2 linked regions of the Vulgatibacter sp. genome follow. The protein of the gene in region 2 interacts with the protein of the main gene of each other region in a pairwise test. Links are inferred from orthologs where the notes say so. Each region holds a gene or a part of one and is shown on either strand. Other genes may lie near its edges.

What was found.
Region 1: the proteins of ACESMR_RS20395 (region 2) and ACESMR_RS00465 interact in binary tests that used the Escherichia coli proteins (3 or more experiments, as listed by UniProt). The link is inferred for Vulgatibacter sp. from one-to-one orthologs.

What each region holds. Positions count from the first base shown.
Region 1 is NZ_JAWLCN010000001.1:91,570-97,724, forward strand. Bases 2,275-5,138 are described here. They hold ACESMR_RS00465 (protein-disulfide reductase DsbD family protein), read right to left. Parts: upstream 4,432-5,138; coding sequence 3,118-4,431; downstream 2,275-3,117. Other genes in these bases: ACESMR_RS00460 (protein kinase domain-containing protein), read left to right, coding at 2,275-3,115; ACESMR_RS00470 (IscS subfamily cysteine desulfurase), read left to right, coding at 4,666-5,138. Outside these bases: ACESMR_RS00450 (hypothetical protein), read left to right, coding at 1-285; ACESMR_RS00455 (hypothetical protein), read left to right, coding at 403-924; more of ACESMR_RS00460, read left to right, coding at 1,112-2,274; more of ACESMR_RS00470, read left to right, coding at 5,139-5,877; Fe-S cluster assembly scaffold IscU, read left to right, coding at 5,896-6,155. UniProt on the Escherichia coli protein: Required to facilitate the formation of correct disulfide bonds in some periplasmic proteins and for the assembly of the periplasmic c-type cytochromes.
Region 2 is NZ_JAWLCN010000011.1:114,021-120,310, forward strand. The notes cover bases 2,195-5,193. They hold ACESMR_RS20395 (TlpA family protein disulfide reductase), read right to left. Parts: upstream 3,957-5,193; coding sequence 3,432-3,956; downstream 2,195-3,431. Other genes in these bases: ACESMR_RS20385 (tetratricopeptide repeat protein), read right to left, coding at 2,195-2,680; ACESMR_RS20390 (cytochrome c-type biogenesis protein CcmH), read right to left, coding at 2,680-3,435; ACESMR_RS20400 (heme lyase CcmF/NrfE family subunit), read right to left, coding at 3,953-5,193. In the rest of the region: ACESMR_RS20380 (MXAN_6577-like cysteine-rich protein), read left to right, coding at 1-1,200; more of ACESMR_RS20385, read right to left, coding at 1,283-2,194; more of ACESMR_RS20400, read right to left, coding at 5,194-5,971; ACESMR_RS20405 (cytochrome c maturation protein CcmE), read right to left, coding at 5,968-6,290. UniProt on the Escherichia coli protein: Involved in disulfide bond formation. Catalyzes a late, reductive step in the assembly of periplasmic c-type cytochromes, probably the reduction of disulfide bonds of the apocytochrome c to allow covalent linkage with the heme.

The sequences.
Region 1 (6,155 bases), on a different replicon or contig from region 2:
CAGCTCCTCCGCGGCGGCCTGGACGAGCCCGCCTTCCGCGAGGGGCTGGCTCCCCCCGAGACCCTCGAGGCGGCGGAGGATGCCTTCGAGAGCGGCTATCCCACCGCAGGGGCGCTGCTCGGAGTGGCCCGGGAAACGGGGAAGTGCACCGTCTACGCCTGCTCCGCCTCCGCCGGGTTGCTCGGCCGCAGGCCCGACGAGATCGCCGACAAGGTCGATCAGGTGGTGGGGTGGACGGCGATCCTCTCCCTCACCGCAGGTGTCACCGATCGCTTCTATCTGTAGCGCGCCTGCCCGAAGCTGAATCGCGACCGGCTTCTTGCGTCCGTTCCTCTGCGTGATAGGACTCCGCGGATTGGTCGAAACCGGCCCGTCCAGGCGGTTTTCTGGAGGAAAAACAGCATGCGCAAGAGCCTCGCGATTCTCGTCCTCGCCCTCGCGGCTTTCGGTTGCTCCAAGAAGGAGGAGAAGCCGGAAGGCGCGAAGGAGGCCCCTGCAGCCGGCGCCCCCGCAGCAGGCCAGCAGCAGCAGCAGCAGGGCCAGGCAGCGGAGGAGAAGCAGGAGCCCTCCGAGAAGGAGATGCGGATCGAGCGCGTCACCAAGGCGCTGGGCGACGCGGGCCTCGGGCCGAAGGGCGACGAGACGCTCCCCACCCGGCTCGGCAACCGGCCGGAGTGCAGCCCCACCGAGCGCCGCCGCTACAACCTCGAGGGCGAGGAGATGTACGTCATCGTCGGGACCTACGCCGACGAGGCTGCGGCCACCGCCTGCATGGACGCCTACCAGAAGTTCCTCGGCGGCATGTGGGAGCAGTTCAAGGCCGACTTCTACCGGGACGGCCGCTTCGTCATCGAGCTCAACCCGAAGATGCCCGCGGAGCAGAAGGAGAAGGCCCGCAAGGCGGTCGCCGGCTCCCTCGGCTGATCGCCTGGGCCCATCGCCCGCCGGACTGCGATCGTGGTCCGGCGGGTTGATACACGGTATGGGGATGTCGCCTCACCCTTCTCCACTGGGGGTGAGGAGGGCTTTCTGTTAGAGTGCATCCAAACGAAAAAGCCACGGGGGCGGGGCTTTTTCGCGTCGATTCTCCTTTGCCTCTGGGGGCGTGGCGGTGGGCCACTATCGAATCATCCGCAGGCTCGCGACAGGCGGCATGGCCGAGGTCTACCTCGGCAAGCTCGTCGGCGCCGGCGGCTTCGAAAAGCCCGTGGCGATCAAGCGGATGCTGCCCTCGCTGGCGGCAGACCCCGCGAGCGCCGCAGCGTTCCTCGCGGAAGCCCGCCTCTGCGTCCACCTCGTCCATCCGAACGTGGTGCAGGTCCTCGATCTCGGCACCACCGCCGGCGCTCCCTACCTGGTGATGGAGCTGGTCGACGGCGAGGACCTCCGCAAGATCCTCAACGTCGCCTCGCAGGCCGGTGCGCCCCTGCAGCCGCCCGAGGTGATCCACGTGGTCGCCTGCGTGGCGGAGGCGCTCGCCTACGCCGACGAGACCGCGGGCCCCAACGGCCAGCCGCTCCACGTGGTCCACCGCGACGTCAACCCGTCCAACGTGATGATCTCCATGGCCGGCGAGGTGAAGCTCGCCGACTTCGGCGTTGCGAAGGCCGCGGACGGCAGGCAGTCGACCCAGGGCAACCTGCTCAAGGGCAAGCTCGGCTACCTCGCGCCGGAGCTGCTCAGCGGCGCGCCGGCGCAGCACGCCAGCGACATCTTCCTCACCGGCGTCCTGCTCTTCGAGCTCCTCGCCGGCAGGCCGCTCTTCGCCACCGGCAGCAACGCGGGCCGCACGCTCGCGATGATCGCCGCCCACGACGAGAACCAGCTCGACCTTCCCGCAGGCGCGCCGGAGGAGCTCCTTCCGATCCTGCGCCGGGCCCTCGCCCGCGATCCGGCGATGCGCTACCGGCACGCGAGCCACTTCGCCAGCGACCTCCGCACCATCCTCGAGGATCGGCGCTGGCGCGTGGGCCGCGAGCAGCTCGCCGCCCGCATGGCGAGCCTCTTTCCCGGCAGGGCGAAGCTCGACCAGGATCTCTCCGGCGGTGTGCCGCTGCAGGACGACCGCAGCACCCAGCAGCCACCGCCGCCTCCGCCGCAGCAGCGGCCCCGAGCAGAGGACTTCGGCGTTGCCCCGCGCAGCCAGCGGCGGCGCCTCGGCGAGATGCTGGTCGAGGCGGGGCTGATCACCGGGGTGCAGCTCCAGACCCTGCTCGCCAGGCAGCGGCAGGAGGGTGGCAAGCTCGGCGAGTGGGCGGTGAGCCTCGAATACGCGCCGGCCCGTGCGGTGCTGCAGGTCCTCGCCAAGCAGCTGGGCGTGCCCTTCATCACCGACGAGAAGCTGCTCGAGGCGCGGCCCTCCGCGGAGATGATCGCCAACTTCCCCCAGGAGATCGCCCTGCGCCTGCTGGCGCTGCCGGTCTCGGAGCGGGACGGCACCGCCTTCGTGGCGATGACCGATCCGGCGAACCTCGAGAAGCTGGACATGATCCGCTTCCGGCTCGGCATGAAGGTCCGGCCGATCGTCTGCACCGAATTCGGCCTGCGCCGCGCCATCGCCCGGGTCTTCGGCGGCAGGGGCGACGAGCTCAAGTGGCGGCAGCTCGACGCCAGCGATCCGCTCTCGCTCCTCTCGACCCGGGTGATCGACTTCGAGGCGATCCAGCGCCGGACCGACGCCGAGACGATGATCGCGCGGGTGCCGACGATGCCGCCGGCCGCCCCCGCAGCCGGCACGACGACGCTGCCGGGGATGATCACGCCGGCGCCCGGCGCCGTGCCTGCCGGCACCCCCGTGACCCCCGGTGGCGCGGTGATGCCGCAGGGCGCCGTCACCGCACCGCCGGGCTACCTGCTCGCCTACGTGCCCACCGGCATCGGCCCCGACGGCCAGCCGATCTACGTGGCGGTGCCGGTGCCGCAGCCGGTGCCCGGCGCGGCGACGCCGCAGGCGGTCGTGCCGGGGATGATGCCGGTGGCGCCTGCAGCGCAGCCGGCAGCGCAGCCGGCAGCGCCTGCGCCGCGCAACGATCTGCGCGCCAACGCGAGCCGCGAGATCGACTTCGGCGACGAGGACTTCGGCGAGGAGCTGGAGCTCGACGACTCGAAGCGCTGAACTCAGCGCACCTGCTGCATCAGCTCGAGGAAGGCGGGGGCCTGGACGAAGCCGGTCACCCGCGGCTTCTCGAGGACCTTGCCGTCGGAGCCGATGAAGACGATCGTCGGCAGCCCCTGCACGGCGTAGCGCTCGTAGAGCTCCAGGATCGCAGCGTCCTCTACGGTTCCGTCGATCTTCAGTGAGACGAAGCGCTCGGCCTCCGCCGCGACCTTCGCGTCGGTGTAGGTGTACTTGTCGAGCTCTTTGCAGGCGGCGCACCAGTCCGCGTAGAAGTCGATCATCACCGGTTTGCCCTCCGCCTGCGCCCGGGCCAGCGCCGCGTCGTGATCGCTCACCCAGGCGACGAGCTCGCCTGCATGGGCAGGCGCCGCGAGCCGGAGGAAGAGGCCGAGCACGGCGAGCCCGATCCCCGCCGCCTTCAGGCCCCGCTCCGCTGCGCCGCCGTGCCAGGAGCGGTGCACCGCGCCGAGGAGCACGCCGGCGGCGACGCCGGCAGGGGCGAGGACGAGGGCCCAGCTGCCCGCGGCGACGCTGCCCAGCGCCGGCCACGCCGTCTTCAGGTAGAGGAGCGCCATCGCCACCAGGGCGATGCCGAAGACGCTCTTCACCCCGTCCATCCAGGGGCCGCTCCTGGGCAGGGAGAGCGAGAAGGCGCCGATGAGGAAGAAGGGCAGGCCCACGCCCAGCGCGTAGACGAAGAGGAGGAGCACCCCGAAGAGCGGCTCACCGGCGGACGCCACGAAGGTGAGGAGCGAGGCGAGCACGGGCCCGGTGCACGGCGCCGCCACCAGGCCTGCGACCAGGCCCATGGCCAGCGCCCCGCCGGCGCCAGCGCCGCCCACCTGGTTGAGCCGCCGGGCGAGCGACTGGGGCAGGGCGATCTCGAAGGCGCCGAACATCGAGCTCGCCATGACCAGGAAGAAGAGGGCGAGGCCCGCCAGGACCCAGCGGTTGGCGAGGACCGTGCCAAAGGCCTGCCCCGAGGAGGCGGCGGCGAAGCCCAGGGCCGAGAACATCAGCGCCATGCCGAGGACGTAGGTGGTGGTGAGGCCGAGGGACTTCCAGCGGCTCTTCGCCTCCCTGGCGCCGATCACCCCCATGGTGATGGGGATGAGCGGGTAGACGCAGGGGGTCAGGCTGGTGAGGACGCCCCCCATCCAAGCCATGCCGAGGGCACCAACGCCTGCCCCTGCAGCGAGGTCCAGCTCGCCCCCCGTGCCGGAGACGAGTCCCTGCCCGAGCAGATCGGGCAGGAAGTAGACCGCCGCCGCCGCCGCAACGGCGCCGAGCAGAAGAATCGAGGTAGGCCGCATGTTGGCTCTTCATCTTGACAAGGTGACGTTACGGAACGTATCTAACTGCCAATTCGGCGCACCGGGGTAAGCCCGGGGAGCCAACGGGCATTCCCTTGACGATGCGGGCGCATCGTCTTTATAAGGCCGCAAAATCGACAAGGTCGCTCCACTTTCGGAATGCCGGTCGATATCCATGTCGCAAGACACGGAGACGAGCCGAAACGGTTCCAGCGAGCACCAGACGGGGCAGGTATGAAGAAGCCGATCTACATGGACTACCACGCCACGACGCCGCTCGACCCGCGCGTGCTCGAGGCGATGATGCCCTACCTGACCGAGCACTTCGGCAACGCCGCGTCCCGCTCCCACCCCTTCGGCTGGGCAGCCGAGGCCGCGGTGGAGAAGGCTCGGGACCAGGTGGCGGCGCTGATCGGCGGCACCGGCAAGGAGATCGTCTGGACCTCCGGCGCCACCGAGTCGATCAACCTGGCGATCAAGGGCATCGCCGACTTCTACAAGGACAAGGGCAACCACATCGTCACGTGCAAGACCGAGCACAAGGCGGTGCTGGATACCTGCAAGCGGCTCGAGCGCCAGGGCTACGAGGTGACCTACCTCGACCCGGACGCCACCGGCCGCGTCTCCGCCGAGCAGGTCGCGGAGGCGATCACCGACAAGACGATCCTCGTGGCGCTGATGCTCGCCAACAACGAGATCGGCACCATCCATCCGATCGAGGAGATCGGCCGGGTCACCCGGGCGAAGGGCGTCTTCTTCCACGTCGACGCGGTGCAGGGCGCAGGCCGGATCCCCTTCGACGTGAACGAGTGCAACGTCGACCTCTGCTCGATCTCGGGCCACAAGGTCTACGGCCCCAAGGGCGTGGGCGCCCTCTGGGTGCGCCGCCGTCCCCGCGTCCGCCTCACCGCGATCATCGACGGCGGCGGCCACGAGCGCGGCATGCGCTCCGGCACCTTGAACGTGCCGGGCATCGTCGGCTTCGGCGCCGCTGCCGAGATCGCGATGGCCGAGCGCGACACCGAGGCGGCGAAGATGCGCCAGCTCCGCGACAAGCTGGAGCAGTCGATCACCTCGCGCCTCGACATGGTCTACCTCAACGGCCACCGCGAGCACCGGCTCCCCAACAACCTCAACCTCTCCTTCGCCTACGTGGAGGGCGAGGGCCTGATGATGGCGCTGCGCGACGTGGCGGTCTCCTCCGGCTCTGCCTGCACCTCCGCCTCCCTCGAGCCCTCGCACGTGCTGCGCGCGTGCGGCGTCGAGGAGGAGCTGGCGCACACCTCGATCCGCTTCGGCCTCGGCCGCTTCACCACCGAGGAGGAGGTCGACTACGTTGCCGAGCTCGTGGTGGCGAAGGTGAGCAAGCTTCGCGAGATGTCGCCGCTCTACGAGATGGCGAAGGAAGGCATCGACCTCAAGTCCATCGCCTGGACGGCGCACTAGTTCAAGGAAGGGTGACACATGGCCTACAGCGACAAGGTCATCGACCACTACGAAAACCCCCGCAACGTCGGGACCCTCGACAAGGAAGATCCGAACGTCGGCACCGGCCTCGTCGGTGCACCCGCCTGCGGCGACGTGATGCGCCTGCAGCTCCGGATCAGCGACGCCGGCGTGATCGAGGACGCAAAGTTCAAGACCTTCGGTTGCGGCTCCGCGATCGCCTCCTCCTCGCTCGTCACCGAGTGGGTGAAGGGCAAGAGCGTCGACGAGGCGATGAC
Region 2 (6,290 bases):
CCGAGCGGCAACCCGCACCTGGTCTTCAGCCAGTGCCATGGCCACTACCACTTCGAGGATTACGCGAGCTACCGGCTCCTCGACATGCAGGGGAACGTGGCGGCGGTGGGCCACAAGCAGGCCTTCTGCCTGATGGACATCAACCGCGTGGACCCCGACGCGCCCGCCACCTCCCCCCAGTACGGCTGCAGCAACCAGGGGATCTCGATGGGCTGGGCCGACACCTACGGCAGCGGCCTCGACTGCCAGTGGGTCGACATCACCGGCGTTCCCGCCGGCCAGTACCAGCTGGAGATCGCCGTCAACCCGGCGCGGGTCTTCGCGGAGCTCGACTACACCAACAACGTCACCACCATCCCGGTGGAGATCCCCCACGATCCGAACAGCTGCGTGCCGAGCGCCGAGATCTGCCACAACGGCATCGACGAGGATTGCGACGGCATGCCCGACGATCGCTGCCCGCCGATCGACACCAACGACAGCTGCGCGAACGCGTTCCCGCTGGTGCGGGACGGCACCTTCACCGCGGCGGTGGGCACGGCCACGGTCGACGACGTCACTTCGAGCTGCGGCGCTGCCTCGGGACGCGACGTGATCTTCCAGCTGGATCTGCCGAGCGAGCAGCTCGTCTATCTCTCCACCTTCGGCTCCGCCGTCTCCACCTCGCTCTCCGTCCGCACCGGCAGCTGCACGGGGACGGAGTCGAGCTGCACCGACGACGCCTGCGGCACGCAGCAGGAACAGTGGGTGGGCGTGCTTCCCGCCGGCACGCACTTCGTCGTGGTCGAGGCCCACGGGGTCACCGCCGACACCACCGTGCAGATCAAGGTGCAGACCTCGAGCTGCAGCGGAGCGAGCCCGATCGAGAGCGGCGTGCAGGTGAGCGGCGACACCACCGGCGGCACCAACACGCGGGTGGCCTGCTCCGGTGCAGCAGGGCCCGAGGACTTCTGGTACTTCACCACCTGCCCCGGCACCCACACCGCCAGCGCCACCACCTGCGGCGCCACCTGGGACACCGTGGTCGCCATCGGCTCCACCTGCACCGGCTCGCCGGTGGCCTGCAACGACGACGCATCCTGCGGGCGGGCCTCCGAGCTCACCGGCGTGCCCCTCGTCGGCGACGGCCTCTGGTTCGCCATCGTCGACGGCTTCAGCTCCTTCCACGAAGGCGTCTACGACCTCACGGTGAGCTGGTAGGCCGGAGCTGCAGCTGCAAATGGAAACGCCCGGCGCCGCTTCGATGCGGGCCGGGCGTCTCTCTTTGCAGCAGCGCTTGCCGTCAGTTGCCGGCGCGGAGCACCAGCGTGGTCGCCTTGCCTGCGGCGACGCCGTCGGCGTTGGCCGAGGGGTCGGACGGGTCGCGTGTCATCGCGTTGCCGTCGCCGTCGATGCGGGCCTCGACGTACGCCGGATTGGGCAGGGGCTGGCCCATCATCGTGTCGCCCGGGCCGATGACCAGCGTGAGCGGGAAGCTGCCTGCGGCGAGCCGCTTGGCGGCAGCGGGCGGGCCCATCTTCACGCCGGCGGAGCGGACGGAGACGAAGATCGGCGTGCCCGGGGCCACCTTGCCGGCGAGGGCCGGATCGAGCTCGAGGACCACCTGGAGATCGTTCGGGCCAGCGGCGGGCTCGGGTGCGGGTGCGGGTGCCTTCACCGGCGCTGCAGCCAGCTCCTCCGGCGACGGCACCGGCGCCACCTTGCCCTTGTTCTCCATGCGGAGCTTCGCCTCGGCGATCACCGGGGCCAGCGCCTCCTTGCCGTCGGGCCGGATCGCCAGCGCCTTCTCCCAGGACTCCACCGCCACGTCGTATTTCGCCACGTCGAAGGCGACGAGGCCGCGGCGCACCCACGCCTCGGCGAGCTGCGGATCCTTCCGCACCGCCGTGTCGAGGAGCGCGAGGGCCTGCTCGGCCATGCCCATCGCCTGCCGCACCACCGCCTCGTAGGTCAGCGCCCGCGGGTTCTCGGCGTCGAGGGTCTTGATGTGCTGGACCACCTGGAAGACCTCGACCAGCCGCTCCCGGTAGAGGAAGGCCTGCGCGAGGTCGAGCTGCGCCTCGAGATCCTGCGGGTTGGCCTGCGCCCTGGCGATGAACTGCTCGAGCTCGGGATCGGGCTGCGCCGGGGCCTGCTGCCCCTCGGCCATCTGACCGTTGCCAGCGGGGCCGTTTACGGTGGGGCCGTTGCCGGTGATCGAGCCGCCGGGGGCGCGGTTGCCCGACTCGCTCTGGAGGATGAAGAAGAGCAGGGCGCCGAAGAGCACCACGCCGCCGCCCCAGGCAGCGCCCACCCACGCCGGCGTGGGCTTCGCCGCAGCAGCGGCGGGCGCTGCAGCTGCAGCCGCCTCCGCCTTGCGCTCCCGGGCCTCGGCGAGGTCGAGATCGCGCAGCACCGCCGCCGCCTGCAGCTCGAGCGCGAAGCGGTCCCGGGCGAGCTCGTCGGCGGTGCGCTTGCCCGCCGTGTCGTCGAGCTCGCGCAGCTGCGCCACGAGCAGGTCGCGCTGCACGCGCAGATCGCGCACCTCGACGTCCTCGATCGCCACCGCGTGCGGCATCGCCGCCGCGGCGCCGCGCTTCGAGCGGGCGAATTTCACCGCGAGGACGAGGCCCGCGAGGAGCCCCAGCCCCAGCACCAGCAGGGGCGGCAGCCAGTTGGTCTCGTGCATCCCGCCGCCCATCACTCCGCTCCCTTCGCGAGATCCGCCGGGGGCTCGCCGCCGGACCAGCCGTAGGCCAGCTCGCGCACCTTGCGCACGTAGCGCGACAGCTCCGCATCTTCGGGCAGCTCGCCGCGGCCGGGCACGTGGCCCGCCACCGCACCCGCCTTGCCGGCGCCGAGCTTCTTCACCGTGTAGGCCACCACCCCGAGGCCCGCGAGGACGAGCACGCCGGGGCCGAGCCACACCAGCCAGTTGATCCCTTCGGCCTTCGGCTCCATCAGCACGAACTGGCCATAGGACGCCTCGAAGTAGCGGAGGATCTGGTTCTGGCCGAAGCCGAGGGCCACGAGGTCGCGGACCTCGTTCTTCATGTTGACGGCGGTGGAGGAGGGCGAGTCGGCGACGGCGCTGCCCTGGCAGACCGGGCAGCGGAGCAGCAGCGCCACCGCGTGGGTCTTCTCCTCGAGGGCCTCGGGCGTCGCCGGGATCGCGTCTTCGGGCTCACCGACCACCGAAACCACGAAGGCGCGGTCGACCGGCTTGCCTGCCTGCTCGGCACGGGCGGCGGCCTGGTTCAGCACCGCGGCTGCGTCGGCGTCCATGCCGTCGCCTGCGGGCGCCGCAGGCGCAGCTGCAGCGGGGACCGGCGGGTGGTTGGGCGGCAGGGGCTTGGTGGCGCCGGCGCGCACCGCGCCGAGACCGACCCAGCCTGCGGCCAGGAAGGCGAGGACCATCCGCACCCAGCAGGGCAGGGAGAAACGGAGCAGGCTCACTGCGCCTCCAGCAGCTCGCGCACGTGTTTCGCGAGCAGATCGGGGGAGAGCGGCCCGGCGTATTTCGAGACGATCTTCCCGTTGGCGTCGATGAAGAAGGTCTCGGGCACGCCGGTGACGCCGTAGGCGATGGCGGTCTTGCCGCCCTCGTCGATCAGCGCGGGGTAGCCGCTGCCGTAGCGATCGAGGAACTCGGTGATCGCCTCTTCCTTGTCGTCGTAGACCACGCCGACGAACTGCACCTGCTCGCCGAAGGCATTCGCCCCGCGGGTGAGCACGCCGTGCTCCATCTTGCAGGGCTGGCACCAGGTGGCCCAGAAGTTGACCACCGCCGGCTTGCCCTTGAGCGCGTCCAGAGAAACGGTCTGCTTCTCGCCGACGCTGGTGAGGGCGAAGGGCGGCGCCTGCCTGCCCACCAGCGGCGAGCGGACCGAGTGCGGGTCGTTGCCGAAGCTCATCGCGAAGAGCGCGATGAGCGGCAGCACGAGGACCAATCCTGCGATGAGGACCTTTTTGTTCACGCTGCGGGCTCCACGTTGTCGGGGGCAGGGCCACCGGCGGCGACGGGCTGCCGGCTCCGCGCGGAAGCGGTGGCGAGCGAGCGGCGCGGCCACATCGAGAGCAGCGAGCCGAGCACGATGATGGCGGTTCCGAACCAGATCCAGCCGACCATCGGCTCGAGGAAGGCGCGGAGGCCGAGGTTGCCCTTCCCGTCGATGCTCATCATCGACAGGTAGATGTCCTCCTTCACCGTGCTGTGGACCGCGGGGGTGCCGATCGGCTCGCGGCGGGTGAAGTAATGGTTCATCGCCGGCTCGAGGATGCCGAGCGACTCGGTGCCCTTCTTCACCTCGACCTGCGCGATGGTGGAGCGGCGGTGCGGCTCCACCCGATCCTGCGTGCCGAGGAAGGTGAGGGTGTAGGGGCCGAGGGTGGTCGAACCACCCGGCGGCAGCGTCGTCTCCGCCGTCACCTTGTGGGTGCTGGAGACGCCGATCGCCACCATCACCAGCACCACGCCGAGATGGACCACGTAGCCGCCGAAGCGGCGCCGGCCCGGGCCGACCAGCGAGGTCAGCGCCTGGCCGAGGCTGTTGCGGCCACCCTTGAGGCGCTGGCGCACCGGCAGGAACATCTCCTTGAGCGTCACCTGCAGCGTGTAGCCGCCGGTGAGCAGCGTGAGGATGAGCCAGGGGCTGCGGGCGCCCAGGGCCACGCCGATCGCGGTGACCACGGCAGCGCCTGCGAGCGGCGGCAGCACCGCGCGCACGGCTTCCTGGCGGCTCGAGCGGCCCCAGGGCAGCGCGGGGCCGATGCCCATCACGAAGAGCAGCGCCACGCCGAGCGGGATCGCCATCCGGTTGAAGTACGGCTCGCCCACGCTGATCTGCACGCCCTTCACCGCCTCGACGATCAGCGGGAAGACGGTGCCGATGAGCACGGTGAAGGTGAGGCCGACGAAGATCAGGTTCTGGACGAGGAAGAAGCTCTCGCGGCTCTTCGCATCGTCGATCCGCCCCTCCGCTTCCAGCGTGCCGATCCGCGCGGCCAGGAGCAGCACGGAGAAGACGAGGCCGAAGCCGAGGAAGCCGAGGAAGGTCGGGCCGATGTCCGACTGGGTGAAGGAGTGCACCGAGTTGAAGACGCCCGAGCGCGTCATGAAGGTGCCGAGGATGGTGAGCAGGAAGGTCGCCAGCACCAGGGTGACGGTCCAGCCCTTGAGGATCCCCTTGCGCTCCACCACGAGGATCGAGTGCACCGCAGCGGTGGCCGTGAGCCACGGGAGCAGCGAGGCGTTCTCGACCGGATCCCACGCCCAGTAGCCGCCCCAGCCGAGGACCTCGTAGGCCCACCAGCCGCCGAGCACGATGCCGACGGTGAGAAACATCCAGGGCACGAGCAGCCACTGCCGCAGGCTCTTGAGCAGGTCGGGACCGAGGCGGCCCGCCATCAGCGCCGCCACGGCGAAGGCGAAGGGGACGGTCATGCCCACGTAGCCCAGGTAGAGCGCAGGCGGGTGGACGACCATGAGGATGTGGTTCTGGAGGAGCGGGTTCGCGCCGGGGCCGTCGGCTGGCGGGTTGGGCACCACATGGAAGGGGTTGGCAGGCCCCGCGATCAGGAAGGCGAAGAAGACCGAGCACGCGAGCAGGATGCCCAGCGCCCAGGGCATCACCTCGGGGTGCTTGTTGCGGCTCCAGTAGACGGCGCCGCCGACGTAGAGACCGAGGATCGCGCCCCAGAAGAGAATCGAGCCCTCGAGCGAGGACCAGAGGCTCACCACCGTCACCCAGGTCGGCGTCGCGCGGGAGCCCACCTGCGCCACGTAGCTCACCGAGAAGTCGTGGGTGAGCAGCGCGTAGACCATCAGCACGTTGGCGCCGATCATCAGCGCGGAGAAGGCGTAGGCCATCCGCCGCGCCCACTGCAGGGCGGCGTCGTTCTTCTTGAAGCCCGAGGTGAAGCCCAGCACGCTGCCCACCGCAGCGGTGAGCAGGGCGAGGAGCACCAGCGTCTGGCCGAGGATCGCGTTCATCGCCCGTCCTCGTTGTCCTTCATCACCTGCTTGATCATCTTCTCGGCGTCGTACGCCTCGCCTTCCTTCGGCGCGCGGTACTCGTTGTCGTGGGAGACCATGAGGCGGTTGGAGGTGAAGTGTCCCTCCGCCGTCATCGTCCCCTCGACCACCACGCCGATGCTCTCCCGGAACATCGCGGGCGGCACGCCCTCGGCCTTCACCGGGACGTTGGCCTTTCCGTCGGTCACCTCGAAGGCGAGCTTGTTGGTGCCGTCGAAGACGATGGTGCCCGGGGCCACCTGGCCGCCGAGGCGGATGGTGGCGCCCACCGCCTTGT